3 regions of the Anoxynatronum sibiricum genome follow, and region 1 is predicted to be linked to each of the others. Evidence: riboswitches for the same ligand, from Rfam matches in the RefSeq annotation. Region 1 holds a riboswitch; each other region holds the start of a gene.
The links. Region 1 has a riboswitch for S-adenosylmethionine ahead of AAIG11_RS08455 (MetQ/NlpA family ABC transporter substrate-binding protein). Riboswitches for the same ligand answer to the same signal wherever they lie in the genome.
Positions count from the first base shown of each region.

Region 2: linked by a shared signal. The riboswitch ahead of metK (methionine adenosyltransferase) and the one ahead of AAIG11_RS08455 (MetQ/NlpA family ABC transporter substrate-binding protein) in region 1 are both predicted to bind S-adenosylmethionine.
Region 3: linked by a shared signal. The riboswitch ahead of AAIG11_RS11485 (O-acetylhomoserine aminocarboxypropyltransferase/cysteine synthase family protein) and the one ahead of AAIG11_RS08455 (MetQ/NlpA family ABC transporter substrate-binding protein) in region 1 are both predicted to bind S-adenosylmethionine.

Region 1 is NZ_JBCITM010000007.1:54,352-65,330, forward strand. It holds gene AAIG11_RS08445 (sigma-54 interaction domain-containing protein) at 1-1,068, opposite strand, end outside; gene AAIG11_RS08450 (methyl-accepting chemotaxis protein) at 1,228-2,577, opposite strand; SAM riboswitch class I at 2,803-2,914, shown strand; gene AAIG11_RS08455 (MetQ/NlpA family ABC transporter substrate-binding protein) at 3,051-3,863, shown strand; gene AAIG11_RS08460 (methionine ABC transporter ATP-binding protein) at 3,906-4,946, shown strand; gene AAIG11_RS08465 (methionine ABC transporter permease) at 4,930-5,592, shown strand; gene AAIG11_RS08470 (nitroreductase family protein) at 5,635-6,174, opposite strand; gene AAIG11_RS08475 (TIGR03943 family putative permease subunit) at 6,351-6,857, shown strand; gene AAIG11_RS08480 (hypothetical protein) at 7,004-8,179, shown strand; gene AAIG11_RS08485 (GNAT family N-acetyltransferase) at 8,142-9,176, shown strand; gene AAIG11_RS08490 (B12-binding domain-containing radical SAM protein) at 9,223-10,638, shown strand; gene AAIG11_RS08495 (class I SAM-dependent methyltransferase) at 10,635-10,979, shown strand, end outside.
Region 2 is NZ_JBCITM010000009.1:72,872-83,850, forward strand. It holds gene AAIG11_RS10145 (methyl-accepting chemotaxis protein) at 1-1,155, opposite strand, end outside; gene metK (methionine adenosyltransferase) at 1,354-2,544, opposite strand; SAM riboswitch class I at 2,699-2,803, opposite strand; gene AAIG11_RS10155 (S-layer homology domain-containing protein) at 2,914-4,647, opposite strand; gene AAIG11_RS10160 (AEC family transporter) at 4,775-5,707, opposite strand; gene AAIG11_RS10165 (phospho-sugar mutase) at 6,057-7,754, opposite strand; gene AAIG11_RS10170 (rod-binding protein) at 7,854-8,210, opposite strand; gene flgG (flagellar basal-body rod protein FlgG) at 8,261-9,055, opposite strand; gene AAIG11_RS10180 (flagellar hook-basal body protein) at 9,118-10,203, opposite strand; gene mreB (rod shape-determining protein) at 10,418-10,979, opposite strand, start outside.
Region 3 is NZ_JBCITM010000011.1:92,451-103,429, forward strand. It holds gene AAIG11_RS11475 (hypothetical protein) at 1-443, opposite strand, end outside; gene metA (homoserine O-acetyltransferase MetA) at 617-1,534, opposite strand; gene AAIG11_RS11485 (O-acetylhomoserine aminocarboxypropyltransferase/cysteine synthase family protein) at 1,541-2,830, opposite strand; SAM riboswitch class I at 2,913-3,016, opposite strand; gene grxC (glutaredoxin 3) at 3,115-3,366, opposite strand; gene AAIG11_RS11495 (BPG-independent phosphoglycerate mutase family protein) at 3,494-4,759, opposite strand; gene AAIG11_RS11500 (hypothetical protein) at 4,756-5,571, opposite strand; gene iolE (myo-inosose-2 dehydratase) at 5,761-6,648, opposite strand; gene AAIG11_RS11510 (sugar phosphate isomerase/epimerase family protein) at 6,757-7,590, opposite strand; gene iolD (3D-(3,5/4)-trihydroxycyclohexane-1,2-dione acylhydrolase (decyclizing)) at 7,627-9,492, opposite strand; gene AAIG11_RS11520 (5-deoxy-glucuronate isomerase) at 9,537-10,328, opposite strand; gene AAIG11_RS11525 (class II fructose-bisphosphate aldolase) at 10,419-10,979, opposite strand, start outside.

The DNA.
Region 1 (10,979 bases):
AAGCAGCATGGCCTGAGTAGCGGCTGAAAGACTTTCCACCTCATCCAGAAACAGGGTGCCGCCATGGGCGGCTTCGATGAGACCCGTTTTTCCAGCGGATCGGGCACCGGTAAAAGCACCCCGCTCATAACCGAAAAGAGTGGTTTCCGCCAGTGTTTCCGAAAGCGCCCCACAGTTAATCACAATCAACGGCCCTTTTCTGCGAGCTGACAGCTGGTGAATCACCTGAGCTGCCACTTCTTTTCCCACACCACTTTCACCGGTGAGCATCACCGGCAGTTCTCCCTGGGCAACAGCGGCCACCCTTTCCCTGACAAGCTTCATTTCATGGCTCATTCCCACCAGTTGATTCAGGGGGTTGGGTTTCGCCGGAGTATCAGGAGTGGGTTTCATCAACTCAATGCCCTGCCAGTAGCGGTTTTTATTCCGGTCATACTCCAGCCAGCGCCAATGCTGATATAGATCTGCCACGCACCGCAGAAAGGGCAGTACCATCATCGGCTGATGCATATCCAGGCTGGAGGCCCCCACCGCACCGGCAATGTTTCCCCTGGCGTCCCGTAATGGCGCGGCAGAACAACTGAAGGCATGAAACCAGCTATGGTAGTGCTCACACCCGGCAAGGCGGATGGTGGCCGCCTCTCGCATGGCCAGTGTCACCGCATTGGTGCCGCTGAGATCTTCATTTAACTGTTCCAAAAAAAGGGATGGCACACTCAGTTTTTTCGCCATGGCTTCTGGATATTGGTGATTCAATGCTTCAATAAAGTTTCCCTGATTATCATAGATGGACAGCACTACATGGTTCTCATCTGCAAACCGGCCAATGGCCTCCAGTGTTTCAGCGGGTCGGCGGCGGCTTTTGGTCATCTGCAGGGCAGCGATTTCCTGCCCGGGAACAAATCCAGCCTGGATCCTTCGATTTTCCCAGGGGTCAACACCCCTGTCCCGACAGTTTTTCCAAGAAGTCAAGACTGCCTGTGGCACACTTGGCTGGTGAAGATGCCCCGATCTAATAAACTGTTGCCAGGCAACAGCTGTTTCTTTCAGGTGATTATCTTGAGCCATGGGTATTCCTCCGGTATAGTGACGGTTCTCCATTTGTATTGCTTTGTTCCACTATACCTGTCAGTGGCGGCTTATGTCAATGCAGTGACAATCTTGGATTTTGCCTGAAGCTTCCCATAGACATTTATACGATCCCAAGAAATTCCAATACCCGATTTTTCACCGAAGCTGAAATCGTCCAACAGATGACTGCATCATCGCTGCCAGCTTTGCCAGGTTGTTACCTGCTTCGGCAATTTCTCCCATGGCAGCCGTCTGCTCTTCCACCGAAGCAGAGGCTTCTTCTGTTCCCGCTGCATTCTCCTGTGAAATGGCCGAGAGATTCTCGGCGATCATAACCAGAGATTCTTTCTGCTGCTCCATTTTTTGACTGGATTCATTCAGGGTTTCCACCACCCGTTGCATTTCTGCCAGTGTGGTTGAGATACCCTGAAAACCATTGCGCACTTCGTCCACGTAAGCTGTTTGTTCCCGAGTCTTTTCAGTGGCACTTTGAATGGTTCCCACCGTTTGTTCCATTTTTTGTGTCAGTTCGTCAATGACAGCTGCAATTTCACCGGTGAACTGATTTGACTGTTCTGCCAGTTTTCTGATCTCTTCTGCCACCACTGCAAATCCTCTGCCGGCTTCTCCCGCCCTGGCCGCTTCAATGGCTGCATTCAGTGCAAGGAGATTGGTTTGCTCGGCAATGTTGTGAATCATCTGGCTTGCCTGGCCAATTTTATCCACACTGGCACTTGTTTCGAGAATCATTTCCCTGGCTTCGTCACCCGCCTGACCGCTTTGGTGAGCCTTTTCAACCAGCTGATCTACCTGCAACAGTCCATTTTGCTGCACTTCCAGCGCATCACCGATGGTTCTGTTCATAACGCCCATCATTTGACGATTCTCTTCGATACACTCTCCCAGTATATTGATACTGGTCACACTGCGTTCCGTTTCCTGTGCCTGGTCATCCGCTCCCCGGGCAATATCTTCAATGGTTTTAGCCACTTCGGCTGCTGCAACAGAGGTTTCAGTACCAGCCTCGCCAATATGAACCGACGCTGTGGCAACACTTTCAGATGCTGTTTGGATTTCTGTCATCGAATCGGTGATGGTCTCAAGAAATCGATTCAGATCATGCATCATTTCACCAATTTCATCCTGCGCTTTCACATCGATTCTTTCTGTCAGATTTAGCTGCTCCGAAATCATGCGCAGTGTCGTTCCTGCATTTTTTAACGGCCTGATCACAATCACTTGCAGCAAAATCAAAATCAAGCCCGAAACCACCACCAAATTGATCACCGTCGCCACCACCAGCGACATTTCACCAGTCACCAGATCTCCCACAACATCATCCATTCGCTGAACTACCCGGTTGATGAAGGCTGCTATGGTGGGGCTGATGAGCAATGCCAGAATCACCCCTGTTAAAAATTTAGTTTTGATGCCAATTTTGCGCTTAAATGCACCTCTCGTCTTTGATGCCTGGTTTAACGTCCGACTTTCTCCCTTTTTGCCCATTATTATGCTCCTTTCGTTATTTGCGTTCATCCCGCGGGCCATACCGCCTTATAGTTAGTTCCTATCCAAATCTTCTGTTCTAAAACCTTCTCGAATACGTTAAGCTGGAAACGTCTTCCTCTGTTTCAGAAGATATTTTTCCCAGAAAAATGTTGACAAGTGTTCTCATCCGTATTAGAATGCAAATAAGTTTTTCTTGCAACATCTAAAAACTGAATCGTAAAACTCTTATCCAGAGTGGTGGAGGGACTGGCCCGATGAAACCCGGCAACCGTATCTGATCATTGATCAGGTAAAGGTGCTAATTCCTGCGAAACGTTGTTTCGGAAGATAAGAGAGACAAAACCCCTATGTGTGTTTGGCTCTCTGTCTTTGGCAGAGAGTTTTTTATTGTTCAAAAGGAGGGAGTCGCACTTACAGATTCAAATTGATTGATGTTGTGCATTCAAAATTAAACTCAGGAGGAATAACCCATGAAAAAAATTCAATTAACCCTCATTGCCCTTGCACTGTTACTGTTGCTGGCCGGCTGCGGCAACACCGATGCCGCTGTTACCCCGCTGGACCCTCAGCATCTGACCGTTGGCGTTACTGCAGGTCCCCACGAAGAAATCCTTGAAAAAGTGAAAGAAATTGCCGCCCGCGACGGCGTTGAAATCGACATTCAGGTGTTCACTGAATATGTTATGCCCAATATTGCACTGGCAGAGGGAGAACTGGATATCAACAGTTTCCAGCATCAGCCTTATCTGGACAATTTCAAAAGCGAACGCAACCTTGAATTAGTTGATGTTGCCAGCACCGTCATCTTTCCCATGGGGATTTACGCCGCTGAATACAGCGATGTGAGTCACATTCAGCAGGGAGACCTCATCGGGCTTCCCAACGACCCCACCAATGGTGCCCGGGCGCTGATTCTTTTCGAAAGTGCCGGTCTGATCACCCTGAAAGAAGGCGTTGGCGTCGCTGCCACCGTCAATGACATTGCAGCGAATCCCCTGGATCTCCGATTCATTGAACTGGAAGCTTCTCAGATTCCCCGGCAACTGGATGAACTGGCTGCAGCAGCCATCAATGCCAATTTCGCCATCGAGCACGGCTATGTACCCACCGAAGATACCATTTTCATCGAACCCGGTGATTCTCCATGGGTGAATGTCATCGCTGTGAGAACCGGTCATGAAAATGACGAAGCGGTGAAACGGTTTATTGAGTACTACCATCTGGATGAGGTGCGCCAGTTCATCGGCGAACACTTTCAAGGATCCATTGTCGCTGCCTGGTAAAGGGCAGCGGCAAGATTTAATCCCAAAGAGAAAGGGCTGGTTTTGTTGATTCAACTGCATCAGGTATCCAAAACATTTCAATCGAGCAGTCAGCAGGTGGAAGCCCTTCGGGAAGTCTCCCTTCAGGTGAACCCGGGCGAGATCTATGGCATTATCGGCCACAGTGGTGCCGGAAAAAGCACCCTGATTCGCATTGTCAACCTGCTGGAGAAGCCAACTTCCGGTCACATTGACATAAACGGTGTTGATTTGACCAAGCTTTCCCCACAAAAACTCCGGGAAATCCGGCGTTCTGTGGGCATGATCTTTCAAGGCTTTAACCTGCTGAAAACCGCCACGGTGGAAGAAAACATTGCCCTGCCCCTCCGCCTCACCGGTCTCTCCCACCAGGAAATCAGCCAACGGGTGGAAAAATACCTGGCCGTGGTCGGACTGACAGATAAAAAGCAGGCTTATCCTTCCCAGTTGTCCGGCGGGCAGAAACAGCGGGTAGCCATTGCACGGGCCTTGTCCCACGAGCCGAAAATATTGCTCAGTGATGAAGCCACCAGCGCCCTGGATCCAGAAACCACTGAGTCGATTCTGGATTTACTCCTGAGCATTAACCGGGAGTTTGGCATCACCATTCTCCTGATCACCCACGAAATGAACGTGATTCAGCGGATCTGCGACCGGGTGGCTGTGATGGAAGATGGGCGTATTGTGGAGGAGGGAACCCTGCTGGAAGTCTATTCTGATTCCAGACACCCCACCACGAAAAAATTCATCAACAGCCAGTTCCCCCAAAGTGCCCTGTCACTGCTTCCTGTTGATGAGCAGGATGGCCAGCCGGTACTGGAACTGTCCTTTGTGGGCGCTGTCACCGACCAGCCCGTACTGGCAGAAGTCTCCAAACGGTTTCAGGTTTCTCCCAACATTTTGTCTGGGAATATTGTTCCCCTGAAAAACGCCCACTATGGCAAACTCATTGTGCAGCTGCTGGGAGATCGGGAAGAAACAGCACAGGCTGTGGCCTACATTATTTCCACCGGCGTGAAGGTGGAAGAATTAAAGGGAGGTGAAGCCCATGCAGGCCTTTTATAGCCGTTGGGGAAGCGTCATTTTCAAGGCAACTGTTGAAACCTTTCAAATGGTCACCATCGCCATGTTTTTTGCCGTTCTCATCGGACTGCCGCTGGGCGTCATCCTCACCCTGACGCGAAAGAACGGGAGCCTGGAAAACCGTTGGATCTACCAGGGACTGAACACTCTCATTAACCTGATTCGTTCCATCCCCTTCATCATTCTTCTCTTTTATATCTTGCCCTTTACCAAACTGCTGGTGGGCACCTCCATCGGCGTGAAGGGGGTTATTGTGCCCCTGGTCGTCCACACCGCTCCTTTTGTGGCCCGGCTGATGGAATCAGCCTTGCTGGAAGTGGACCGGGGCGTGGTAGAAGCCTATGAAGCCATGGGAATCAGCACCCCCAAAATCATCTGGCACGTGATCATTCGGGAAGCCCGCCCCGCCATTGCACTGGGACTCACCATGGCCATTATCGCCCTCATCGGTGCCACTGCCATGGCCGGTTTGGTGGGAGCCGGCGGTCTGGGGAACCTGGCCTACAGCTATGGTCACCTGCGTTACGAAGTGTCGGTGATGCACACCACAGTACTTCTGTTGATTGTGCTGGTACAGTGTCTTCAGTCGCTGGGAAACCACTTGGCCGCCCGCCTTCGAAAAGAGTAATCCATCGCAAAACGAGAGCCGGCTGAAATCAGCCGGCTTTTGTTACCAGGTTTCCCATCGAACAATATCAGACAGTTTTTTTCGGGGAGTGGGGGCAGGCGCATGAGCCGGATAACCTACCGTGATCACCGCCACCACATATTTATCATCGGGAATCCCCAATACTGGTCGAATCTCTTCCTGAGTAAACCAGGCCACCCAGCAGGTTCCCAAACCCTGGTTTTCAGCTTCCAACACCAGATGTTCCGCTGCAATCGCTGTGTCCCTGATCACCTGCTTCAGTTCATGCTGAGAGCTTACCTCTGTCAGCACCACCTCCGGGTGGCCAGTGATCCTGCTGGAAAGATCGGCCACACAGGCAATGTGTACCGGGGCGGTGAGCATCCACTTCTGTTGGTGTGAAACAGCTGCCACTTTTTCCCGCATTTCCTGAGACTGGATTACAATGAAATGCCAAGGTTGGGTATTGTTTCCCGAAGGCGCCCACCGGGCACTCTCCAGAATAGCCGTGGTTTTTTCATCCTCCACGGGACGGTCTTCGTACTTTCGAATGCTTCTTCTCGTTTCGATGGATGTCAGCATCTCATCACTCCTCATGTTAATTGATTATTGCTGCTTTCCATGAGCAGCCTGTTCATTGATACCTGTTTTCATTTGTCTTTGCGGGGTATTTAGATTATAATACTCCTTATTCATCCTACCCAACGAGGAGGAAAACGAACAGTTTTGATGCAAAATCCGAAAATGGAGGTCCTTTTATGCAAAGAAGAGCATTCTTATTGACCCTACTGTTACTTTTTGTGTTGGTCCTGACCGCCTGCAGCCAACCCGGCGGCGACGCTGCAGTTCCTGCTGTCACCGTAGCACCTGCAGCCGAATCGACGACTGCCGCCTATGAATCAGATGATTTTTTACCTTTGGTGCTGCCGGTCTATGAAGATCTGGAAAACCACCTGGGCGAAGAAATCACTGTGAAAGGCTTTGTGTTCCTGCGGGACAGTTATGGTGATAACGAGTTCATGGTCACCCGCATGCTGGTGGAATGCTGCTTTGATGATGCGGCTCCCACCGGATTCGTGACTCAGTGGGAAACTGACACCCTGCCGGAGGTCGATTCCTGGGTGGAGGTCACCGGTATCATTGATCAGAGGGAAGCCACTGATTCAGTGACAGGCATGGTGTTCATCCAGCCCTACCTCATCGCTTCTTCCGTAACCTCCATTGAACCCTACGATTCCCCTTATGTCTTTTTCGAAACAGAGTAAGCACCTGAACACTCTCCGGCCACAGTACATGCTGTGGCCGGTTTTTCGTGGTATGAGAAGCAGCTTAACTGTCATCCCGCCGCAGGCGGTTTTGTTCATGGCAGGTTTGCAGAAATGGTATAATAAGGCATGCAAGGGAGGCGCCTATGAATATTCGAACCTTTGACATTTCCAATCCCCTCCGGCATCGCCGGGACATCCGTGCTTATCTTCACTTTTGCCGTCGGGTATATGCCCAGAATCCTCACCACCGGGACCTGATCACACCGGTACTGAAGGAACTGCTGACAGGCAGGGCCGTCATCTGTAGCAGCAGCTGGCTGAAGCCGCTGATGGTGGTGAAGGATAACAATCAAATTGTGGCAGTCTGTCTGCTGGCGGTGGTGGACCGACTTCCCCACCTCATGCAAATCACTTACTTCGAAGCCCTTCCCCAGCAAGCAGCGGCAGTCAACTTACTGATTCAGGCGGCCAGAGAAGCCGCCGTCATGAAAAAGGCCACCGCCGTCAGCGTGGGACTGAATCTCCATGTGAATTACGGACTGGGTCTGTTGTCCAGTCATTTTGACACTCCCCAGACCTTTGGCAGTGCCTATAACTCACCGGAATACCCGACCTATTTCGCCCCCCACGCGGGCCATGAAATCAAGCTGGTCAGCTACCTGACCCATATGCCTGGCTTCGATTTTTCGGCGGGACGCCGGCTGATGGAACGTATGCCTCCTTCTTTTCACGTGCGGCCTGCCCGGTTTCACCAGCTCAAAGAAGAAATCGCCCTGTACACACACCTGAACAATGCGGCCTTTGGTGAGCATCCTTTTTATTATCCCCGGCGGCAAACCGAAGACCTGGAACTTTTCCAAAGCTTTCGCCATTTTCTGCGGCCTGAAAACCTGCTCTTTCTCTATAATGGAAACACCCCCGTGGGCTTCATGCTCTGGTACCCGGATTTTAACCAACTGATCCCCCCCGGCGAAGGTCCCGGTCTGAAGGCCGTTATTAAGAACCGGCTTTTCAGTTGCCGCATTGACCGGTTCAAAATTGTGGAGCTGGGCATCATTCCCGCCTATCAGAAAACCGGGGCTGTCCTCGCCCTTTTTGACAGCTGCCATCGCTTGACAAAAGACCGCTACCAGTGGTGCGAAGCCGGCTGGATTCTTTCAGATAACCGGGCTTCCACAGGCTTTGGCCGCCGCTGGGCCCACGAAGCCTATAAAGAATACCGGGTCTTTCTCCTGCCTGTTCAGGAAAAGACACCCCCAGGGGAAAGGATGACTCTGGAAGATGACCTGTTCTTTTCAGTATTTCCGCCACACCCGTGAACTGCCTGCGACCTGGGATACCGTCTGCCGCAAACAGCCATGGCTGCATCGACAGCTGCTGATGCACCTGGAATCTCTTAATCCCTGTCATCAGCGCTACTACCTGAACACCACTCTGCAAACCGCCTTCGTCACCTATCACCTGAAAATTGATCCCCTGGCCCTGAAAACCGGCCTGGGTCTGAGGCTCCCCGTCACCATTGTCGGCATGCCTCTTTCCCTGTCAGTTCCCGGTTATGCCGCCACCCCGTCAGGTTTGGAGGCCATGGCCACCTTTATCCGCCAACAATCCGGTCTGTGGATGATTCTCAACGCCACGGAACAGGCAACCGAGTCCACTTTTCCCTTCCCCTGTACCCCTGCACTCCCCGCCTGTTCCATGTCCATTACCTGGGATACTTTCGATGCCTACCTGGCTGCTCTCCGCAGCCACTACCGGCACCGCCTGAAGAAGGCGCTGGATCGGGGGCAGTCACTGAGAGTATCGATTCTGCCTGAAGGTGCGCCCCTGCCGCCAGCTCTTTACCGCCTTTATGAGCAGGTTTACCGTCGCTCACCCCACAAACTGGAAAAACTGTCGCCCCCTTTTTTTCAGGCGTTTCCAGCTGAAATTCATTCCTTTTTTCTGGAAGAAAAGCCGGTGGGGTTTGTGCAGCTCGCTGTTCATCAGCAGGAAATGACTTTTCTGTTCTGCGGGTTTGAAAAACAACTGAACACCACCCACGACCTGTATCAAAACATGCTCCTTCATCTGGTGCGGCAGGCCATTGACAGACACTGCCATACCCTGCATCTGGGACAGACCGCCGTTGAAACCAAACAGAAACTGGGCGCCCTGCTGGAACCCCGCAGTCTCTATCTCCACCACTCCCAGCCCCTGGTGCATCATCTGGCCCGTCACCTGGTCCCCCTGCTGGGGTATCGCGACACCCCAGCCCATTACCGGGTTTTCAGAGACTCATTATCTGGCGGTTTTCCTGGGGAAAATCGCTGGTGAAACAGTTGAACCCGCGAAGGAAAACTGATAAAAAGGATGTCATCCCATGAAGTTCTTGCTGGTTAAGTGCCACCAACCCACTCTCTTCACTGCCCTTCAGCCCATCGTCACCGAGCCTCTGGAGCTGGAAGTGCTGGCGGCTGTCATTCAGCGTCACGGGCACACCTGCCGCCTTTATGACAGCTGGTTGGAAGAAATGCCTTTTTCCCAGGTGCTTGAGGAAGCATCTCCCCAGGTGCTGCTGCTTTCCGGCTATATCACCGCGCTGGAAAGGATGAAGGCCACGGCAGCGCAGGCCCGAAAACAATTGCCCCAGCTGCTGATTCTGGCAGGGGGTGTTCATGCTGCCCTGAACCCAGCCGATTTCATGGTGACCACCATCGACCTGGTGGTTCACGGAAACGGTGTAGTGGTGTTGGATCAGCTTCTTGCCATGGATTTTCAGCGGGAATCCTGGCCGCTGACGGCAGGCATTGCCTATCAGATTGACAACCAGTGGCATCTGAACCCTGCCAGCTTGATAACAGCTCACCACCCTTCAACTGGCCAGGATTCAGAATCCCCCTGCAGCGAAATCCCACCAGCTTCCACCCTGCCACCCCTGCCAGACCGCCATTATTTCAACACCTACGCCCACCGCACCCATTACATGACCCAGCGCCCCGTGGCACTGATTCAAACTGCCTTGGGCTGCCCATATACCTGTGACTTCTGTTATTGCCGTCACCTGAACGATGGTGCCTACACACCTTTCCCCCTGGAACGGGTGATGGATGATCTGCTCGCCGCCAAGAGTCACCTCTGCTGGATCGTGGATGACACCTTTTTGCTCCACCGCCCCCGGGTGGAAGCCTTTCTTGACCGGCTGCAACAGCGGCAAATTAACCGGCAGTTTATAGCCTATGCCCGGGCTGATTTCATTGTGAACCATGCCGATCTTCTCCCCCGTTTGAAAGCCGCCGGATTCAGACAGCTCATCGTTGGTCTTGAAGCCGTGGACCAACAGCGACTGGATGACTACGAAAAGCGTCTTTCCCCGGAGATGAACCAGCAGGCTGTCACCCTCATGAAAAGGGCCGGGATGGAAATGGCCTGTCTTTTCATGGTGCATCCTCAGGACCGCCATTCCGATTTTCGCCGGCTCCGCCGCTGGATCCGCCGCAATCGGCTGGCTCCTTACACCCTGAGCATCTACACGCCCATGCCCGGCCTTCCCGGATATGACGCTGTCAAACCTTTGTTCACCACCTCCGACCCTGCCAAATGGGATTTTCTTCATCTGGTGCAACGCCCCACTCACATGAAGCCCTGGGTCTTTTACCTTCAGGTGGCGTATACCTACTCCCTCCAGCTTTTCTGGAGTTCCCTGGTGCGCCGCACCCTATGGCGGGCTGTCACACGTACCTGCCGCCGCCTGCTGCATCTGCCACCCCATCAATCTTTACAGGAGGAAACCCCATGATCTTTAAACCCGCTTCTTTTCGGCTTTGGAACTTCTGGGCCCCTTATTATGAAAAACTCTGGGTACAGTCCGTCTCCCTCACCCCCACCCGCCGGGCAGTGATGCAACAGGTGTCGGCGTGGATTCATTCCCATCAGGCTCATCAGGCTCATACTGCCCAGTCATCTTCCCCGGCGTTCCCCAAGCTGCGCATTTTGGACGTGGGCTGCGGCACCGGTCAGCTGCTCCGGGACATTCGCCGTGCCTTTCCCCACCTTCCCCTGGAACTGACTGGGGTGGATTATGCCCCGGCCATGATTGCCCAGGCACAGGCGCTGGAATCCGGCGAAACCCGCCCCATT
Region 2 (10,979 bases), on a different contig from region 1:
GCTTTTTAGTCCGGTTGCCATTTGTCCAACTTCATCTTTGCGCTTTTCATATAAATGGAGGGGGTCATCTTCGGCAATGGTGAAATCGTAACTGGCCACCCGTTGAATCGCCTGGGAAATTTCCCTCATGGGGTCTGCCATGATTTTGGCGGCGTAAAGGGCCAGCAACACACTGATGGCAGCCACCACCGCCGCCAGAATACCCAGCAGGGTTACCAGGCGCTGCAGAGGTGCCATTGCTTCCGCCTGATCGAGTTCAATGATCATCCCCACCTCTGTGGAACCAAGCACAGCCACCTTGTAGCTGCCCAGCACGCCCTGACCCAGGTAGTCATTGTACCTGCCCACTCCGCTGTAACCAGTGTCGCCACCGGCCAGCGCCTCCCCCAGCCGCCTGGTGGCGTCTGTTTGAATCGTCCGCACAAAAGCGGCATTCTGGGCAAACTCTCCCCGCATGGTGTTGGTAACCAGCATTCCCGAAGCGTCAACCAGATAGGAATCTCCCGTTTCACCGATCAAATGAATGTTGCTGTGAAGGATGTCTTCGATGGCCGGCAGGGGGATCAGTGCGTTCACAGCGCCAATGATCCTGTTGGTTTGGGGGTCCTGCAGGGGCGTCGACAACACAATGGTGTAGTCATCAATCACATCGGAGTAAAACAGCTGCGACCAGTTCTGCCGCCCCCCCATGGAGGCCTGTATGTAATCCCGGCTGCTGAGATCAACCCCTTCAAGGGATGCTCTGAAAGGTTCAGTGGCATAAAAGGAATTGCCCTGGGCATCGGTGACAAACAAGCCTCCCAGGCGAAACCGCTGTAGATTATCGGTCATCAGACCGTCCAAACCAATAAAGGCTTCCTGCCAGGCTGCTGCCTGCTCCTCAGGCTCCAGATCGGTGGATTGATGGACCTGCAGGGCATTGATCACCAGTGGCAGGTTCGCCAGCACGTCTCCGTAAACTTCCTTTTCTCTGAAATAATCTTCAAACTGGAGCTCGGTTAGTTCTCCAAACTGTTCCATTTGAAGATAGATTTCTTTCTGAAGGGTACTGCTGGATTGCTGATAGGCCACCGCGGCAATGATGAGCATGGGAATCAGCCCGGTGACGACAAAAATAATCAGCATTTTTGAGCGCATGTTAAAGTTGTTCAGCATTGAAATGCCTCCTTGTGAATGTTCGAATGATATCGATGGAATCATACCCCCGGGACCAGAGACTTAAACCAGCCTTATTCGACAAAAAAGAATCACAGTCTGTCGTCAGGCAAACTGTGATTCAGGTTGACGCATAAAAATATAGCGAAACGCCCAACTCTTGTGATGATCAAAACTGACGTTGATGGAGCTGGTGTGTTACTCAGCAGCAGCATCTTTTTTAAGTGCTGCCACTTTGTCTGTTTTTTCCCAGGAAAGCGCCACATCTGTTCGGCCAAAGTGCCCATAGGCAGCAATTTGCCGGTAAATGGGCTTGCGCAGGTCGAGATCGCGGATAATGGCCGCAGGGCGCAGATCAAAGTGCTTGTTGATGAGATTCACCAGCACATCGTCACCCACAGTGCCGGTACCGAAGGTGTCCACCAGAATGGATACTGGACGGGCCACACCAATGGCGTAGGCCAGGCCCACTTCGCACCGCTTTGCCAGACCTGCAGCCACAATGTTTTTGGCCACATAGCGGGCAGCATAAGCGGCAGATCGATCTACCTTTGTTGGATCTTTACCGGAGAAGGCTCCACCACCATGGCGGGAGTAGCCGCCATAGGTGTCCACAATGATTTTGCGACCGGTGACACCTGCATCACCCTGAGGACCACCCACTACGAAACGACCGGTGGGATTCACCAGATACCGGGTGTTCTCATCGATGAAACCGCCGGGAACGATGGGTTTGATCACATGTTCAATCAAGTCTTTTTCAATGGTTTCCCGCTTTACGTTGGGGCTGTGCTGGGTGGAAATGACAATGGTGTCCACCCGTACCGGTTTGTCGTCCTCATAGGCCACCGTCACCTGGGTTTTGCCATCAGGCCGCAGATAGGTAAGCATGCCGTTTTTGCGCACTTCTGACAGGCGCCGAGACAGCTGGTGAGCCAGTGAAATGGGCAGGGGCATCAACTCAGGGGTTTCGTCGCAGGCAAAGCCAAACATGATTCCCTGGTCACCGGCACCGATGGCTTCCAGCGTATCTTCCATTTCTCCTGATTTATGCTCAAGGGCTTCATCAACCCCCATGGCAATATCGGCTGACTGTTCATCAATCGCTGTCAACACAGCGCAGGTGTCGCAGTCAAAACCGTACTTGGCGCGGGTGTAGCCAATTTCCCGGATGGTCTGCCGGGCAATTTTGGGAATATCCACATAACAGCTGGTGGTGATTTCTCCCGCCACCATCACCATTCCCGTCGTCACCATGGTTTCGCAGGCCACTCGGCCGGCAGGGTCTTTTTCAAGGATTGCGTCCAGAATGGCATCGGAAATCTGATCGCAAATTTTATCAGGATGTCCTTCTGTAACCGATTCCGACGTAAATAGTCGCTTGTTCATGATTGTTCCTCCTCGTGTTTTCTTCTTTTCGTTTCTTTCTTCCGAGTGCGTCACTCCAGCCAATGGATCAGCTGGTACTGGCATTGCCACAACTCAATAAATCAAAAAGCCCCTTCAAAAAGAAGAGGCTTTCACGCTCCGGCCTGCGCCGTTCTCCTCATCTTCCAGAACCTTCGTTCTGCAGGAATTAGCACCATACACCAGCGGTTATGGTTGCCGGACTTCATCGGGCCTGTCCCTCAGTCGCTCTTGATAAGGTCTACATCAAGATTTTCGGTATGCAGTTATGGGCTATAGGCCCTTTTTCCAAGTCGTTGAACGAAAAAAGTATAGCATTGCCCCACAGCTTTGTCAACGATTATTTTCCGGTTATTCCCATAATGCTGCCTGATGTAGGCGGTAGAGCACCACTGCCAGTTCCACCCGGGTCATTTCCTGCTGGGGATGAAAGGCGGTGTGATCCAAGCCTTCAAAAATACCACTTTTCAGTAATGTGTTAACAGAGGGCAATGCCCAGGCATGAATGCTGTTGCCGTCTTCAAAGTAGTCGCTGGCACAACGCTGATCCGACAGCACCTGATCTTCCATGGCCTTTACCACCATCACCACTCCCTGTTCCCGGGTAGCAGCTTCGTGGGGACGAATGGTGCCGTCGGGATACCCGGTGATGATACGCAGTGCCGCAGCCCGAGCCATGGCATCCTGAGCCCAGGCGTCCACAGCCGTCCCGTCTTCATAGGCCGCTAACTGCTGATACAGCGCCTCCTGGTTTAACCCGGCATCACCCAGCCGGAAATATCGATGAAGCATCAGAGCGATTTCCTGGCGGCTGATGGTCTGGTGTGGGCGGAATTCTGCACTGCTGGTGCTCACCACACCAAGCGCAGCCAGTGTTTCCACTGCTTCACGGGCAGGGTGGTCTGTCATGTCGATAAAATGAAACCCATTATCTGACACTGGCGCTTTTTCCTGCTCGGTTTCCGTCAAACTCATCAACGCCGCTTCTGCAACCTCGGGGTCATCCTGTTCTTCAGAAGTTCCATTTTCAGAGGCTCCATTTTCAGTGCTTTGAACAGTATCCGCCGCTTCAACGGCTTGAATTTCCAGTACAGCTTCACCAGCTTCACCAGCTGTATGGTCTGTGTCCGCTTCACCAAATGGATCACTTTCATCATGAAGCGGTTCAGGCATTTCCGGCTCCAGTAACAGGCTCCACAGAGCATCATCTGTCGCCTCTTCATGTACAAAAGCCGGTTTCAGGTAAATGGCCGCCACCCAGCCGACTTGACCGGATGCAGGATGATTCACCCGATACCAGTAAAGCCCGTCTGCCAGTTGTGCTTCACCGGCAATCACCAGTTCTGTACCCCTGGTAACTGTAAACCGCACATCGCCGCCGGGTCCATCCAGCACATACAGTTCCTGACGAGCGTCTGCCAGCGCCCGGTCTTCGGGCTGAAAGAACAGAATGCCGCCTTCATGGGTAACCGCCGGTTCCGGCAAATGAAGGTCTGCCGGGGGTAATCCACTGGCTGGAATATGACTCCAATCCACGGTGGAAACTTCCTGCCCGTAACGGGTGCGTATCAGATCATAGAGGCTGTCCTGATAAGTCTTCTCTCCATGAAGATTGGGATTGTTGCGGGATAACCAGCCGTTGTAAGCCCAGAGAGCAAAGTACCAGTGCTCCAGCACGTTTGGGTCCCGGTTGCCCACCACCGGTGTTCGGGGATCCAGCCATTTTGACAATAAAATGTCTGCACCTGCTTCGATGTTGTATTCCACATCATACAGAATCAGTTCGGCATCAAAGCCTGTATGAATTTGATTAATCTGCATGATTCCCCGGTTTCCCCGGGAGACAAAAGGGGCACCCCCACTTGTAAACTGGGTTTTGCGGCTCTCTTTCCAGGCGATGGCCTTCAGGATTACCGGCGGAATGTTTTTGCGCCGGGCCACTTCTTCAATCACTGTTTCAATGTCATCCTGCGTCATGGTCACATCAGATGCCGCTGCCGTCACCAGGGAAGACAGTACCATCACCAATACCAGCAACCCGGCAAAACAGCGCCTCAGTCTGGAGCTCAACAAGCCTTTTTTCATGGAATCCTCCTCCTTGTTTTTCAACATCAGTTTCATCAAAATAAGTGTCGCAACATCTGTTCCTTCCATCAGTGAAACACCGGCTGATTAGCGGATTTCCGCCTGTCAACCCTCTCTCGCCATCGGTCTAAAGAAACAATGCCCAGAGGGGAATGGTGAGAATGGAGCACAGTGTAGTGAGAAACACTGCCTTTGAGGCAAAGTAGTAGTCGGAATCGTAGAGCCGGGCGAAAGCACCAGCATTGGCTGCCACCGGCATGGCAATGATAATGACCGGAATTCCCAGCATAATTCCCGTGAATCCCAGAAATCGAAGGGGTAGATACATCATCAGGGGCATGAGCAGCAATCGCACCACAGTCGCCTGATAAAGCGCCCGGTCACCAAATACCGACCGAAAGGGAATATCTGCCAGCATTCCGCCAATGATCATCATGGAGAGGGGCGTGGTGGTTCCCCCGATCAACTGTAAACTTTCCAGCAGCGGACCGGGAATACTCACCGGCAGCACAAAAAAAGTGAATCCCAGCAGGACAGCAATGACCCCCGGGCTTCGAAAGGCTTTTTTGAAGTTCATTTGACCGCTGCTCTGGCCGGTACTGCGGGACATAATGGCCACACCAAGGGTCACCAACAACAGATTAAAAGGGATGTTGAACAGGGCGGTGTAAAAAATACCCAGATCGCCATACAACACAGAAACAATGGGGAATCCCATAAAGGCCACATTGGAAAAGACAAGTAAAAACTGAAGCACGTCACCTCTGGGGCCTTCCTCCTTGACCAGGCGTACATACAGCCGCGAAAAAAGAATGATGACCCCATAAGTCACAATGGAAATGCCCACAATTATCAGGCTGGTGTGCAGCAGCTCCATGCTGAAGGGAAACTGCATGGAACTGACAATCAGCGACGGTAGTGTTACTTGTAAAATAAGCAGGCTGATCCCTTTGATGGTTTCCTGGTTCAATACCTGGGCTTTTCTGGCGGCATAACCGGCGGCCATCATGAAAAAGAGTACCAGGATTTGGTTGAGCAGACTGAAAAATGCGTCATTCATCGGGTTTGCGCCTCCAGAATTACTGTGGCACCTGTGCCACAGCCAGTGTGTCATCTCAGATGAGTCTGGCGGGTCTGCCGTCGGTCAACTCACTGGTTGATGGTTGCTATCATAACAAAAAATAACAAAAAAGACAACAGGCCTTCCATTAAGAGAAGGCCCTATTGAAACAAAGGGGGATGATGATCGTCGGTCGATCACTAAACTCAGTATAGCACTTCTTTTTAATAAATGGTGGTTTGTTATGGGTCCTTAACACAACTGTAATAATTGTCACATTCGTGACATTCAATCGTCATATTGATGGTTCGTTTGGTGGATCTGAAGCACTTAAACCTGCTGAATCACCTCATTTGACCAGCTGGTTCATGGCGGCCATCCAGGTGTCCAGCTGCTGTCGGGAAGCTTCCAGACTGCCGGTGCAGACACCAGCATAAATCTTCAGTTTGGGCTCGGTGCCCGAAGGTCGAAGCGCCACCCATCCCGCTTCTCCCAGAATCATTTTAATCACGTTGGCCGAGGGGAACCCTGCCATGTTTTCATAGTCTTCCACCGCTGTCACAGAAGTACCTCCAAGGGAACCCGGGGGATTCTGGCGAAACCGGTTCATGATGGCATCGATTTTTTCCATGCCTTCCTTCCCCTTGAGGGTGATGGAAACCAGGTCTTCCATAAAATAGCCGTAGGTATCATAGAGCCGGAGCAGTCCTTCATAAAGACTGAGCCCTTCCACCGCGTACACCGCCGCCATTTCAGCGATGAGCAGGGCAGCCACCACCGCATCCTTATCCCGGGCATAGGTGCCGGAGAGATACCCGTAACTTTCTTCATATCCAAAAAGAAACTGCTTTTCACCGGTGGTTTCATAATGTTTGATGCGGTCACCGATGTATTTGAACCCTGTCAGGGTGTTTTCCATTGAGGCCCCCTGGGCTTTGGCAATAACAGCTCCCATTTCGCTGGTAACGATGGTTTTCACCACCAGGCTGTTTGCCGGCAGCATGTCCTTTTCCCGGCGGGTGCGGATGATATAATCCACCAGCAGGGCGCCTGTCTGGTTGCCGGTGAGTACCACATAGTTCCCCTCCCGGTCTTTCACCAACGCGCCCACCCGGTCACCGTCAGGGTCGGTACCAATGATCAGATCGGCTCCCTCTTTTTCCGCCAGGCGGATGGCCAGCTGGAAGGCGGCTTTTTCTTCAGGGTTGGGCGATTTCACCGTGGAAAAATCCGGATCAGGCACCGCTTGGGAAGGTTCTACCAACACCCGGCGAAACCCGGCCCGTTTCAAGGCTTCCGGCACCAGTTTGGCGCCTGTGCCATGAAGGGGAGTATACACTACCTGAAAAGTATCTGCCACCTGTTGCACTGCGTCCTGACGAAGACTCTGGCTGAGAACCGCTTCCAAATAAGCTTCATCCATCGAGGCATCCAGCTCCTGAAGCCGACCCGATTGCCGTGCTTCAGCTTGTGGGATTACTTTCACAGCCTCGAAGCCATCGATGGCCTGAATGGCCGCTGTAATGGCATCGGCAATGGCCGTGGACACTTGGGCGCCGTCTTCCCAGTATACCTTGAATCCGTTGTACTCCGGCGGATTATGACTGGCCGTAACCACGATACCGGCAATGGCATCACGGTTTCGAACCGCAAAGGATAACTGAGGCGTGGGGCGCAGGTCGTCAAAAATATAGGCGGTGATATGATTGGCCGCCAAAACGCAGGCTGCCTCCAGGCAGAACTCCCGGGACATGTGCCGGCAGTCGTGGGCGATGACCACCCCGCGCCGGGCGGCGGATTCTCCGTGCTGGAGAATGTAATTGGCCAGTCCCTGGGCAGCCTTGCGTACCATGTAGACATTCATCCGGTTGGTGCCGGCACCCAGAATGCCCCGAAGACCACCGGTGCCAAAGGTGAGCTCTTGAAAAAAACGGTCTTCAATTTCTTTTTCATCACCTTCAATGGCTTCCAGTTCCCGTCGGGTGGCTTGGTCAATGGCGGGGCTGGTTAACCATAACTCGTATCGCTTTCGTGTGGATTGATCCATACTGACGCCTCCCATCTTTCATCTCTATGGTCTTATTCTACCACAGGGAGTGCTGTTCCACTCACTTTTGCGGGCAAAATAAAAACTCCTGAAAAATCATCAGGAGTCTTTTTTGACGGGTGCCACGGTCACGGCTGTCAGTTGCTGGTACAGTTGCTGCGCCAGGCCGATGCCCCGGCCCTGAGCCATGGACTTGGCCAGTTCTTCATCATGCATTTCTTCAAAAATGCCCCTGGCGTGGGATTTTTCCACAAGCCCGCCTTCTTCCACCCCATTGCGCATTTGCTTCAGCATGATATTCAGGAAGATGGCCTCAAACTCGCGACAGGCTTCCCGAAGCTTTTCCTGTTCCTCGGGGGTTCCTGCCGTTGCACCAGATGCCCCCTGGTGAATGCGGCTGTTTTCCTGAAGCTGCTGCTGCCGCTGAATTTGCAGCATGGTTTCATCAATGGTCATTCCATCACCTCATTCCCTCAAGAAGAAACGCCCCTCACCGGTCAACCGGATTAACGGCGCAGGTTATTGGCCATTCCCATCATTTCATCAGAGGTCTGAATGGCCTTTGAACTCATTTCGTAAGCGCGCTGGGCGGTGATCATGCGCACCATTTCATCTACCACCTGTACATTGGAGGTTTCCAGGTATCGCTGGCGAATGCGGCTGGTACGCTCTTCCCCTTCCATGGGGATCTCTTCGCCGGAAGCCACTGTCTGGGCAAACAGATTTTGTCCTTTTGCTTCCAACCCCTGAGGATTCAAGAATCGAGCCATCTTCAGCGTGCCAATTTCTTCAATTTCACCATCTTCATTGATGGCGGTGATAAGCCCCATTTCCGAAACCGACAGATCCCGCAGCCCTTCACCAATCACAATGAGATCATCAAATTCTGACATGACAAAATACCCGTCGGAAGTGACCAGCGCAGTTTCTTCTCCGTCAACACTGAGTTTGAAAGCACCGTCACGGGTATAGTAGGGCTGGCCGTCAGGGCCTTCCACCACAAAAAAGCCTTCGCCGTCGATGGCCATATCCAACGGATTATCGGTGGCTTCCAGATTGCCCTGAAGAAAAAGACGGGCAGTGGAAGTGGGCATCACGCCATGGCCCATCTGCAGATGCACCGGACTTCCCTGGCCTTCCGCCAGATGGTTGCGGCGAATGTTGGCATACAACAGGTCTTTGAATTGCATCTGCTGTTTTTTGTAACCGGTGGTATTCACATTGGAAAGGTTGTTGGCAATCAGGTCGATGTTCAGCTGCTGGGCTTTCATACCCGTGGCGGCTGTCCAGAGTGCTCTCATGGGTCATCCTCCATTCTTTTTCCTGAGCTTCATTACAAGCTGCCGGCATTTACATCAGGTCATCACTTTCCGATTTCGTTGATGGCCTTGCCGATGACTTCATCATAGGTGCGCACCACCCGGGAACCGGCTTCATAGGAACGCATCAGGTTGATCATTTCCACCATCTGATCGATGGCATTCACATTGGCTCCCTCCAGAAAACCCTGGAGTACTTGTCCCTCAAAGGGAATAGGTTCCGGTTCAAGTCCCTCTTCAAACCGGTACAGGCTTTCTCCTATCTTGCGAAGATCTTTCAGATTGGCAAAGTCCACCATCTCCAACTGATCCCGCACTTCGCCATTGACCAGTACCCGGCCTTCGGGGGTGACGGCAAAATCTTCTCCGTCCACCAGAATGGAGGTGCCGTTCACACTTCCCAGAAAATAACCGTCCTGGGTGACGATATCCCCGTTTTCATTGAGGGTGAAATGCCCGTCACGTGTGTAGAACATTTCCTCGGGCTGGTCTGGCTTGTAAACCACAAAAAAGCCGCTGCCGGAAATCGCCAGATCAAGAGAATTCCAGGTTTGCTCCAGAGATCCCTGAGAGAAATCGGTGGCAAATTTTTCCAGCCGCTGGCCACTGTTCATGGTGCCGATAATGGGACCTGCCGGTCGGCGCAGCAGGGTTGCCACCGACTCTCCGTCAACCAGCACCTGGCCCCGGTTATCCACTTCCAGCTGACCCTCGGGCACCTGAATCCGGTTGCCCGAAGCGTCCAGTATGTAATTTCCGTAGCGGGCCACAATCTGGCCAGTGGCGTCCCGCTCATAGGTGCGGAGAAACCCTTCTTCATCGGGTGCGAAGGCAATGCTTTTCTGAAAACTGTTACCCAGGCGGGTGGAAACCGCAAAAAAACCACCGGCGGTATCAAGCCGGAATCCTGTTCCGTCCTGTATCACATTAACCTGGGTATTGTTGCTGTAGGGTCGATTGGCTTCGGTGCCGTTCAGTTTTGAGATGAGCACTTCGGGAAAAGCCTCGGTGATCACCAGGTCACGCTTATAAGCCGTGGTGTTGGCGTTGGCCATGTTGTTGGCTGCCGCATCCAGCTGCTTTTGTGAGGTGTTCATGGTTGAAACCGCGTTATAAAGTCCTCGAAACATGGGAATCCCCCTTTTCGGGCAGTGTGTCGCTACCGTTTGCATCTTCCATTTGTTTGACTGAATTTCCATAGAGTGGAATGCCTTTGAGCAGATGTGAAAAATGCCGATCACATTCCTTCAGGGAATTTATCGGCATTCATCAGGCTATCTTTAATCTTTTTCCGAAAAACCCTTCCTGCCACCCGCTTAGGGGCAACGGTAGGGAAAGACTTTTTCAGCGGTCGCCATGGCGCCGGGATCCCCGGGCCTGGGCCAACACATGGATGGAGTTCAACGCTTTTCCCGTTCCCTTGGCCACACAGCTGATGGCATCTTCTGCCACAGTGACAGGAATCCCCATGCGGGCCTGTACGTATTCGTCCAAGCCATAGAGCAGGGCGCCGCCGCCGGTCATGATGATCCCCTGATCAGCAATGTCAGAAGCCATTTCAGGAGGCGTGCGTTCCAGCACGGAGTGGATGGCATCTGAAATGGAAGCAATGTTCTCTTCCAGAGCATCCATCATTTCTTCGCTGGTGATTTCAATGTTCACCGGAAGACCAGAAACCAGGTTTCGGCCCCGCACATGCATGGAAACCCGCTCGGTACGGCTGACAGCTCCGCCGATGTTGATTTTCAGTTCTTCAGCAGTACGTTCACCAATCATAATGTTATGGGTTTTGCGCATGTAACGGATAATCGCCTCGTCGAACTTATCGCCGGCAATTTTAATGGAGTTGCTCACCACGATGCCTCCCAGGGAGATCACCGCCACATCGGTGGTGCCGCCGCCAATG
Region 3 (10,979 bases), on a different contig from region 1:
ACTCTTCTCCCTTGGGTATCTGGCAAGCTGTGTAACTGTTGAAAGTAAGTCTGATCCGACTGGAACCAGGCACGATCAAACGCTTCCGGTTCTCTCGTATTCATACAAGCATACCCCATGTTAAAGAGGTTTGAATGTTGGTGACGTTGTTTCTCAAGTTTTCTTTCCAGTGAATCCTCTGCCTGAAAACCAAATGACGACATCCATCGCGCCTGTACCGGTGACATTTGCTGCGTCCACCAGTCCCAAGCCGTAGGAATACCGGCCAGTGCCTGATCATCAACCTTCTCGATTTCTCCTGAGAGAAAAACACAGCCAGTACCAATAAATAAAATCATCAATAATGTGATTCCAAATTGAAACCGTTTCGTGATTATCGGTTGCCGGTTCCGGGTTGCGGCCATGCATAATCGCTGCTGTTGATCGAGCGGTTTTTTTTTCACGCCTATGACTCCTTTATACAGTTTGACTATACCATTGTATTGTCTGGACCTTTCGGGTACTTCTCTATCCTATAGCATAGCACAGGAATCACAAGAACCAAAAGAATATCTTATGAGACGATGCGAGATGTCAGGTAATCGCATCTAATGACAGCATCACCACATTGACGGTTTTATCCGATCTGATTTAAATCAAATGGCGTCTCCTGATAAACATAATAGTTCAGCCAGTTTGCAAAGAGAAGATTGGCATGTCCACGCCAGGTGACAAGCGGTGTTTTTAAAGGATCATCTTCCGGAAAATAATTCACCGGTACGTCAATGGAAAAACCCGCTTTCATGTCACGATCATATTCCGCCTTCAAGGTTAATGGATCATACTCTGAATGACCTGTGACAAAAATGTTTTTCCCATCCCGCGTTGCCGCCATATACACGCCTGCTTCAGGTGAAGTGGCCAGAATGTCAAGCCCCGGCACTGCTTCCAGATCTTCTGCCCGCACTTCTGTGTGACGGGAATGTGGCGCCTGAAACAAGTCGTCAAATCCTCTCAGCAATTTCACGTGGGGTTGATGTACCTGATGACTGAATACCCCGAACAGTTTTGCTGAAAGTGGATATTTGGGCACTCCATAATAGTGATACAGCGCTGCCTGTGCAGCCCAGCAAATAAACAGGGTGGAGAAGACATGCGTCTTTTTCCACTCCAGAATCTGCTGAAGTTCTTTCCAGTAATTTACTTGTTCAAAGGGTATCTGTTCCACGGGGGCTCCGGTAATAATCAATCCGTCAAACTTCTCGTGACGCACTTCCTCAAATGTTTTATAAAAGGTGGTTAAATGATGCTGCGGTGTATTTTTAGAATCATGGGTTGCCGGGTGAAGCAATACCACATCTACCTGAAGAGCTGTGTTTCCCAATAATCGAAGCAGCTGGGTTTCGGTGGCTGTTTTAGTGGGCATCAGGTTGAGAATGGCTATTTTAAGCGGGCGAATATCTTGATGATATGCCCTGCTCTCCTTCATGACAAAGATGTTTTCTCCAGCCAAGATTTCTGCGGCAGGCAATGTATCTGGAATTTTAACCGGCATCACTCACTACCTCCCTGCCTGTTGTAACGCCTGTTGCAAGTCGGCAATCAGGTCGTCCGCATCTTCCAATCCCACCGATACCCTTACCATGTCAGGGCGAATCCCTGCTTCAAGTTGCTGTTGTTCTGATAATTGTGCATGGGTGGTACTGGCTGGGTGAATCACCAGCGACTTGGCATCGGCCACATTTGCCAGTAATGAGAAAATATTCAAAGAATCGATGAAGGTTTTGCCCGCCTGTAAACCACCTTTGATACCAAAGGTGAAAATGGAGCCTACACCTTTGGGAAAGTCTCTTTTTGCCAGCACTTGATAAGGACTGTCTGCCAGTTCAGGATAGTTTACCCAACTCACCTGAGGATGATTTTCAAGAAATTCAATGATTCTTCGTGTATTGCTCACATGACGTTCCACGCGAAGCGAAAGAGTTTCAATCCCCTGAAGAAAAAGAAATGCATTAAAAGGACTGAGAGCTGCACCAGTGTCTCTGAGTAACTGCACCCGCACTTTAACGATGAAGGCCGCAGGACCAAATGTCTCTGTATAACGAATCCCATGATATGTGGGATCTGGTTGCGTCAGTCCTGGAAACTTACCGCTGGCTTCCCAGTCAAAAGTGCCACCGTCAACAATGAGTCCGCCTATGCTGGTACCATGGCCGCCTATAAACTTGGTGGCTGAATGCACCACAATATCAGCACCGTGCTTAAAGGGCTGGTAGAGGTAGGGGGTGGCAAAGGTATTGTCGATGATCACCGGAATGCCATTTTCGTGGGCAATGGCAGCGACCGCTTCCACATCGATGAGATTGATATTGGGGTTGCCAATGGTTTCGATGAAAACGGCCTTGGTTTTCTTGTTAATGGCCTTTCGAAAATTTTCCGGATCATCAGAGTTAACAAATGTAGTGGTAATGCCGTATTTAGGAAGTTGGGCGTCCAATAGTGTGTAAGTGCCCCCATAGAGGGTATTGGATGCAACAATTTCATCTCCCGTGCCGGCAATGTTCAGAATGGCATAAGTCACAGCTGCAGAGCCGGAAGCAACAGCCAGTGCCGCCACTCCACCTTCCAGGGCTGCAATTCGTTTTTCAAGCACGTCGCAGGTGGGGTTCATGATGCGTGTATAGATATTGCCGGCTTCCTCCAGAGAAAATAACCGGGCGGCATGATCAGTATCCTGAAAAACATAAGAGGTGGTTTGATAAATGGGTACTGCCCTGCTTCCAGTAGCTGGGTCAGGCTCTTGTCCTGCGTGGATTTGCAATGTGTCGAACTTCAGGTTGGCTGTTGTCATGTTCATCTCTCCTTTTGTGTTCTTGAGAGGGCAATAAAAAAACCTCTTGAAAGGTGCATCAAGAGGTTCGATGGTTGCTCATCTCTCATCTCTTAGGTTCACACCTACAGGAATTAGCACCGTGCAGCTTTGCTGCCGGTTGCCGGGCTTCATCGGGCCAGTCCCTCCGCCTGCTCTTTATAAGAGTTAACTTATTAAATTGGAACAATACTAACATAGATTTATTTCGATGTCAAGAAGAACATCGCATTTTTTAGCAAGGCGGAATGATTCTGCCTTGGACTCTATGAAAAAAGTGACTCCCATTTCCCCTGACGCTTGATTGCCATTAAATCATCGCATCCACCAATGAAATTTCCATCAACAAATATTTGTGGTACTGTGCCGCTTCCTGTCTTTTTCTTCAACTCCTGCAATGCTTCATCATCTCCATCAATAACGATTTTCTCATAGGCAATTCCCTCTCGATCAAGCAACTGCATGGCACGAATGCAATAAGGACAATATGTCCAGCAATAAACTTCTACTTTTTTCATTTCATCTTCTCCTTCTGTCTTCATTTTAATTTAGCTAAAGAAATCATTTGTTTGGTAGCGGGAAAACCGAATGACTGAAACTTTGAAAAACACATTTTGCGGAAGGATGCTGTCTGTTGAATGCTGCTCATGGCTTCAGCAGTGGTATGTTTGTTTGAATATAGGGTCGCCGTATACCGCCCGGTCTGAAATTATAAAAGATAGCGCGCTCGGTATAGTTGAGGATCATGGGCATTAAATCACTTCCCGTCAATCTCAGGCTTCCGGTGGCGCAGCTTCGCTCACCAAAAAGATTCACATGATCAGGACGCAGTGATGGACCACAGAACATGATGGGAACTGCATCACCCGCATGAATCATTTCACCTGAGCTTGGTGTTGTATGATCCCCGGTAACGATGAGCAGGTGCCGTTTTTCCCGGGCTGCTTTGACCAGGTTCTCTAACTGAACATCAATTTCTTCCAATACCCTCACTTTTTCATGGGGATTTTTGGTGTGGGCTGCTTCATCTGGTTTTTTGGTGTGTACATGCACATAGTCTGCCGAGGCTGACAAGGCTCTTTCAATGGCTTCCCCCATGGAGTGGTATGATTCGCAGGGCATATTAAACAAGGCTGCGATGCCTTCCATGAGGGTGCTTTGTGCCAGCATCAATCCCTTTAAGCCATTCTGAATTTCAAAAGATGGGATGGAGGGCTTCATGCCACACCACTTGGTTAACAGCATGGTGGCCGGCTGCTGATGATGGGTGCGTCGCTTCTGATTCACCGGATGCTCATTTAAAGCTTGGTACATGAATGCCAGATACTGATTCAGTGCTTGCGAGGTGGCTTCTGCACCCGGGTCAGTGGTTTCAAAGGGGACCACTGCCATCACAGGCCGATGAGGATAAAAGGGATCGCTGTCGGAAATATTGCCGTTGATTCCCGTTTTTTTGATTTTCAGGACTCCATGAGGCAGCTGTCCCCGCTGCCAGGTAAAGGTATACCCATTCACCTTTTCTGGCAGTTTGGAAGCCAATATGTCGGACTCTTCCGCTGACAAAGCTGCCACATTTCTCTCCAGAATTTCATAGCAGTCTTCTCTGGCTTCCACCCAAGCCCAGGTGGTAACCAGGTATATGGTATCCTCTTCAAGGGAATCTCCCATGGTGAGGGCATGCAGCACTCCTCTGTCAGGAAAGTCTTTCATATCGTAGCCCAGCATCACAAAATGTGCTGCTTCAGTTCCCAGAGGCACCCCTTGGCGCCATGGAATCATCATGCCGGTTTCAGCCAGTTGGCAGAGAGCATCCAAATGGGGCGTATGCGCTGCCTCCAAAGGGGTTTTTCCATCTAACGCAGGATGCGGTCTGTCACCTAATCCGTCAAGTAACAGCATGATCGTTTTCACAGAATCCCCTCCAATGTGAGCCTTTCAATGACAACTTCTTTCATTTCTGCCAGATTTGCCTGGGGACTTTCCAGCAACAGGTGTCCCAGATTTTGGCAAACCGGTTCCAGAAATGTTTCAAGGTACGAAGGAATGAGCTGCTCATTGATGAGCGACTCGCCGCGTTTGTTTCTGTCATTGCCACTGAACAGGCATTGTGGCTGCGCTTTGCCTTCCTCCCATTGCCATTGGATCAGCGCCTCAATCTCTTTGCCGTTGGTCACCTGTCGCAGCGGAATCAGCAGATCCACTCCAAAATGGGCCATGATTCGTTGGTAGCTGTCCAAACAAATGCTCAGCTGATTGGCTTTCAATCTGCCATCGTGACTTTCCCGCTCACCTGAAATCACCCTCCCGCCCAGCCTTTTGGCCAGAGGCATACGCATCAAATGAAAATAGGCATGACACCCGATACACGGTGTGTAAAACCCAAAATGTTGCTGCAGGATAGCAACAAAGCTGCTGTTTAATACTTGCCACAGGGCCTGATTGCTGAGGTACATCAGAGGTCCGATGGACACCTTTCCCTGATAGCGTGTCATAACCTGCTGGCGAAGCAAGTTCACATTGGCTTCCAGCACCTCCACCGAGCCGTACTCCACTGGTGCAAAAGTGACCACGGGAAGAATGGAAGTGATTACGCCGTCCTCCAACACTTTCAGGATAGCCGCCACTGAATCCCTGCCGGCAAATTCACCAATCACCGTATCTGGCGGGCATTGTTGAATCACCTGCCGCCACTCGTCAGCAGAGCTGTTCTGTCGTATGATCATGTCCCACACCTCACTGTTCCAGGTCAACTGAAATGATTAAACCCCTTTTTGAATGCTTCATCACCTTTGTTTTATTACCCAAATGAAACCAAAATGCACCAAGCTGCCTTCCTTTTTCTGGAAGGCAGCTTGGTTTAAGGTTTCTGATTTTCAAATGAGTCGATGTCACTTCATTGGATGCCAATGATTTTACCGACCCAGCTTTTCCCTCAAGAAGCGGCGGGCCATCATAGCATATTCAAGGGGGTCCGCTTTCGCCGGGTCCTGTTCCGCCTCAACTACTATCCAGCCGTCATAGCTGCTGTTTTTAATCAGATCGAAAATACCGTCCCAGTTCACCATATCGCCATCTCCGGGGACGGTGAACATGCCATTTTTAACCCCCTGAAGAAAGCTCATGTCCTGTTCCTTGACCGTCTCATACACATGTCGCCGAACATCTTTCACATGAATGTGAGCCACTCGGTCAAGATGCTTTTCCAGCACTGCAACCGGGTCTTCCCCCGCCAACGTCAGGTGTCCTGTATCAAAGAGAAGGAACACCGTCTCAGGATCAGTCATTTCCATCAATTGGTCAATTTCTTCCTTTGTTTCGACACCAGTACCGGCATGAGGATGAAAACAAAGTTTCATGCCCTTTGCATGGGCCATTCTGCCCAGTTCATTCAGGCCCTCAGCCAGATTTTTAAATTGGCGTTCGTCAAGAATGACCTGGTTTTTGAACAGCGGGATGGACTCATCGCCATGAATGGTCACACCACATTCCCCTGCACCCACCACCCGGGCGCCCAACCCGTAAGTGTAGTCCAAGTGATTTTGAAATCGCCGAAAAGTGTCTTCATTGTTGAAAACGGTAAACTCCGTACTGAACCACATGTTGCAAATGGTGATCCCTCGGAGATCGATGGCTTTTTTAATGACTTCGAACTCCTTGGGGTATTTAATACCACCTTCGCTGCCAGTGTAACCCGACAACGCCATTTCGCTGAGACACTGCTGGTAGGTCAGTTCTCCCCCCAAACTGGGCAAATCATCATTAGACCAGTTAATCGGTGCACAACCGTATTGTATTTTCACAAAATACCCCTCCACCTATTGAAAGACTCGCCTCACTATGATCAGCTTCCTATTCAAGTCAAACGTGTTGCAGTAAAATGTGCCGTTCTTTTATGGGTTTACCAGGCTTTACCCCTTGAACACATACTCATCCAACAATCGACTGGTGGTTTCTGCCACTTCCTGGGTATCCATCTGCCAATGATGGGCACTGACCAGTTCATAGGTCCACCATTCATCATAGCCAGAGGCCTTCACCGCTTGCACCCATTGGGGCACATCGATGTCGCCGTTGCCTGCATAGTGTCCCCTCAGGTCTGTTTCATCACAAGTAGTTCCTGGCGGGTTTTTCTTGCCATCCCCAAAATGGATGTGGTAAATCAGCCCAGGGTTCATCTTGGCGACTTCATCAGGGGTGGTTTTGCCGCCATACCACAAGTGCCAGAAGTCGATGACCATGCCAAAATTGTCTCTTTCAACTGCTTCGATCAGCTCCAGACTTTGTGAAAGGGAATGAATGGGGGACCATGCCACCGGCTCCAGCTGGAATCGAACGCCATAGCGGGCGCCAACATCAGCGATGCGTCGAATGTTTTGGGCTGTCAGGGTTCTGATTTCTTCCCAGGGGCGACCTTCAAGGGCGCAAAGGGGCACCAGTTGGATACAATCGCATCCCACTTCGTGGGCAAACCGGGAGAGAGATTCGGTCTCAGCCAGCATCCGATGAACCGCATCGTCATCTGTTCGCTCCACATGGGCGACATCATTGATGCTGATCATTTGAATATCCCATTTTTCAAGGGCTTCTTTCACTTTTTGCGTGGACATGCCGGCAGCCAGATAATCGTGCACCTTATCTCCGGCCATTTCAACAGCGCCAAAGCCTGCTTCTTTCGCAATGCGTAAATCTGACAGCAAATTGCTTTTCCAGATGGATTTCGTGTGAAGTGCTTTTTGGTTCATGCTCCCACTCCTCTCATTTCCATGCTTACTACCGAGTTAATACTTTCGCAGTTTTTCTACAGCTGTCACCATTCGTTGATGCGCTTCATTAACTGCAGCGTTTTCTGAAACCCCTGGAGTCCCCACACGCCAGAAACTGGCATAGCCTTCTGTCATGGTGCCTGGAAGAACGTCGATGGCAATCAGGGTGGATACAGGCGATTTCCGACTCATTTCCAGGGCATCTTTCAGCTCTTCTAAAGTCCGCACATGGTAACTTTGCGCACCATACCCTTCAGCCACCTTGGCAAAATCGATGGGCACGGGACTGCCGGAGAGTGTTCCCGTGTGGGCTTCACGAAACCGAAACTCGGTGCCGTAGGTATCAATTCCCTGACTGTTTTGCAGTTGTCGAATGCACTGATGCCCATGATTGTCGAAAAGAATCACATTGATTTTTTGACCCTCCTGAAGGCTGGTGACCAGATTGGAATGAGCCAGCAAAAAGGCCCCGTCGCCCACTAAGCTGTATACTTCAGCCTCCGGTTCTGCCAGCTTGACACCAAATGCACCAGCAGTCTCATACCCCATGCAGGAGAAGCCATATTCCAAATGATAGGTACCCGACTGTCGCACCGACCAAATTCGCTCCAAATCAGAAGGCAGGCTGCCGGAGGCTGACACCACAATGTCAGAAGGCTGCAGCAGCTGATTCAGCTCCATCAGAACCCGTGTTTGCGACAGACCTTCCGCCGGGTCCAACAGTGCCAATCGATTCAGTTCTTCCTGCCACTGCTGTTTGGCTTCATTCACTTCGTTATGATAACCGGCCATGTAATTTCTTTCTTTCAGAGCCTGTGTTAAAGCTTCAACGCCTTCTCTGGCGTCTGCCACAAGGGATAGTGCACCCATTTTCATGGCATCCATGCGGCTGAGATTGATGGAAACCATTGGAATGTCATGGTGCTGAAAACCACCTTTGGAATGTGTCACGAAATCATTCAGTTTGGTTCCCACGGCGATAATCACATCTGCCTCTTTCATCAGCTGGTTCGCCGACAATGTACCACATATGCCGGCACAACCGACGTAGTAGGGATGATCGTCTCGTATTTCCCCTTTGCCGGCCTGGGTTTCAGATACTGGTATACCAAACTCAAGAGACAAGGCTTTTACTGCTTCGCCGGCATCACTGTAACGCACGCCACCTCCTGATATGATAAATGGCTTCTTTTTCCCGGAAATCAACTCTGCCGCCCGCTGAACAGCATCGTTGGCAGCAGGTGATCGATCCACATACCAAACCCTTCTGGAAAAAAATTCCACCGGATAATCATACACTTCTCCCTGAACGTCTTGGGGAAGGCACAGGGTGACAGCACCTGTTTTTTCCGGGTCAGTCAGCATTCGCATCGCATTGAGGCAGGCACTCATCAATTGTTCCGGGCGGCTGATTCGATCCCAGTATCTGCTGACAGGCTTAAAGGCATCATTGACACTAATGGTATAGTCGGACTCTACTTCTGCCTGTTGCAGCACAGGATCTGGCTGGCGGTCGGCAAATGTGTCTCCCGGTAATAACAGTAGGGGGATCCGGTTGACCGTTGCTGTACCTGCTGCTGTGACCAGATTGAGTGAGCCTGGCCCAATGGACGCGGTGCAGGCATAAATCGCCCGCCTTTTTTTCTGCTTGGCATAGGCCATGCATGCATGGGCAATATCCTGTTCATTTTTACCCTGAATAAAGGGCATTTTGTCTTTCATTTGTTCCAATGCTTCTCCCAGACCCACCACATTTCCGTGGCCAAAAATACCCATGAACCCATGAACAAATGGTGTGACTTCACCGTCCACCTGAATCATCTGGTGATGTAAGAAAGTCACCAACGCCTGGGCTGTCGTTAATCGAATGGTTTTTTTCATAGGATGCCTCTTTTCTTTCTCCGGAAAATCTTCGTCAATCCTTATCATTTATCCGGCCATATTTTTGCATTCGGTTGTTCCACCCATAAATGTTCCTCTTCAAAGGTGGGGGTGATATACGGGTTATCTTTCAAATGCCTGATTACCCATAAAAAATACATGGCATAACCTGGCGCCGACACCTGTGGATGCACTAAATCTGGGGCAATTAAAACAGTATCGTTATTTTCCAGGAGAACTGCCTCATCGCCCAGCTTCATAAGACCAAACCCGTTTTCGGGTTGAAGCTTATAAAAATATATCTCTGGCTGTTGGTGGTGATGAGATGGAAACCCTGCCCATTTTCCCGGATAATGAACATCTTCCCCAAACATGATATTGGAGTCTGGCGACAGCTCAATATTATGAGCTGTTCGTACAATTCTTGTTCCTGTTTCGTTCATGGTACCTTTACCACGTACTTCTTTAATGATTTTGCTGTCTGATCGCACCACTGCCTGAAACTTTTTTTCATTTTCTGTACGAATCACTGCCAGTTCGCTGTCTGGTGCCACACCGACAATTTTAACAGCTGTACCCGCTGGCACATTCAGGCACCACAGCTCATCGTCCAAAAAAGTGTTGCGAACCACGTGCTCCTGCCGGTTTTCCCATGCAATGTTAATTTCCCCATACAGTAAAACAAAAATGCGTTCATAGGGGAGATGATCTGAATAGTATTCTTCTGCAGGAAGTTTTAGAATCCCAAAGTCCATCATCATCTCTGAGTGAGCACCGGTCATTTCTGTAATGGCATTATATCCGGGCTCAAAGGGTTGTTGTTGCTTAATTTTCATCTTCAGCACCTCTTTTCTTTGATACGATGGTGGCAGATAACTGACAAAGAATCTTTAGATCATTAAACAGCCGTTTGCTGATCCATCATCCTACTTAAGCTGGCAAATGATTTCATAAGCAACTTTTTCGAGCTGTTGAGCCGGTTTTTCAAAAAGGGTCAGACGATCATATACCGCTGGATTCTCTTGAACCGACTGACGAAGCGTTTCTCCAAAAGCACGTCTCAGGGCTGTGCCTATGTTCACTTTTGCCACTTGATGTTCTTTTATTTTTTTGATGTCAACAGAGCTGATCCCGGAAGCTCCATGTATCACCAGTGGTATCTGACAAAGGGACTCAATACTTTCGAGCCTTGTGAAATCAAGTTTGGCCTTTCCTGCGTGTAATCTGTGGATGTTGCCCACCGATACGGCCAGCCAGTCAGCATGACTCTCCTGACAAAATTGCCATGCTTCTTCTGGCGATGTCATTTCACTGCTGGTTTCACCCAGATCGTCGTATGGCACTGCGCCAACTTCACCTTCAACAGCAACGCCTTTTTCTCTCGCAAGGCAAACCACCTGATGAGTGTTCGCGATGTTCTCATTCAATGGTAGCTTTGACCCATCGTACATGACTGATGAGAATCCATTTTCAATGGCTAATTGAAT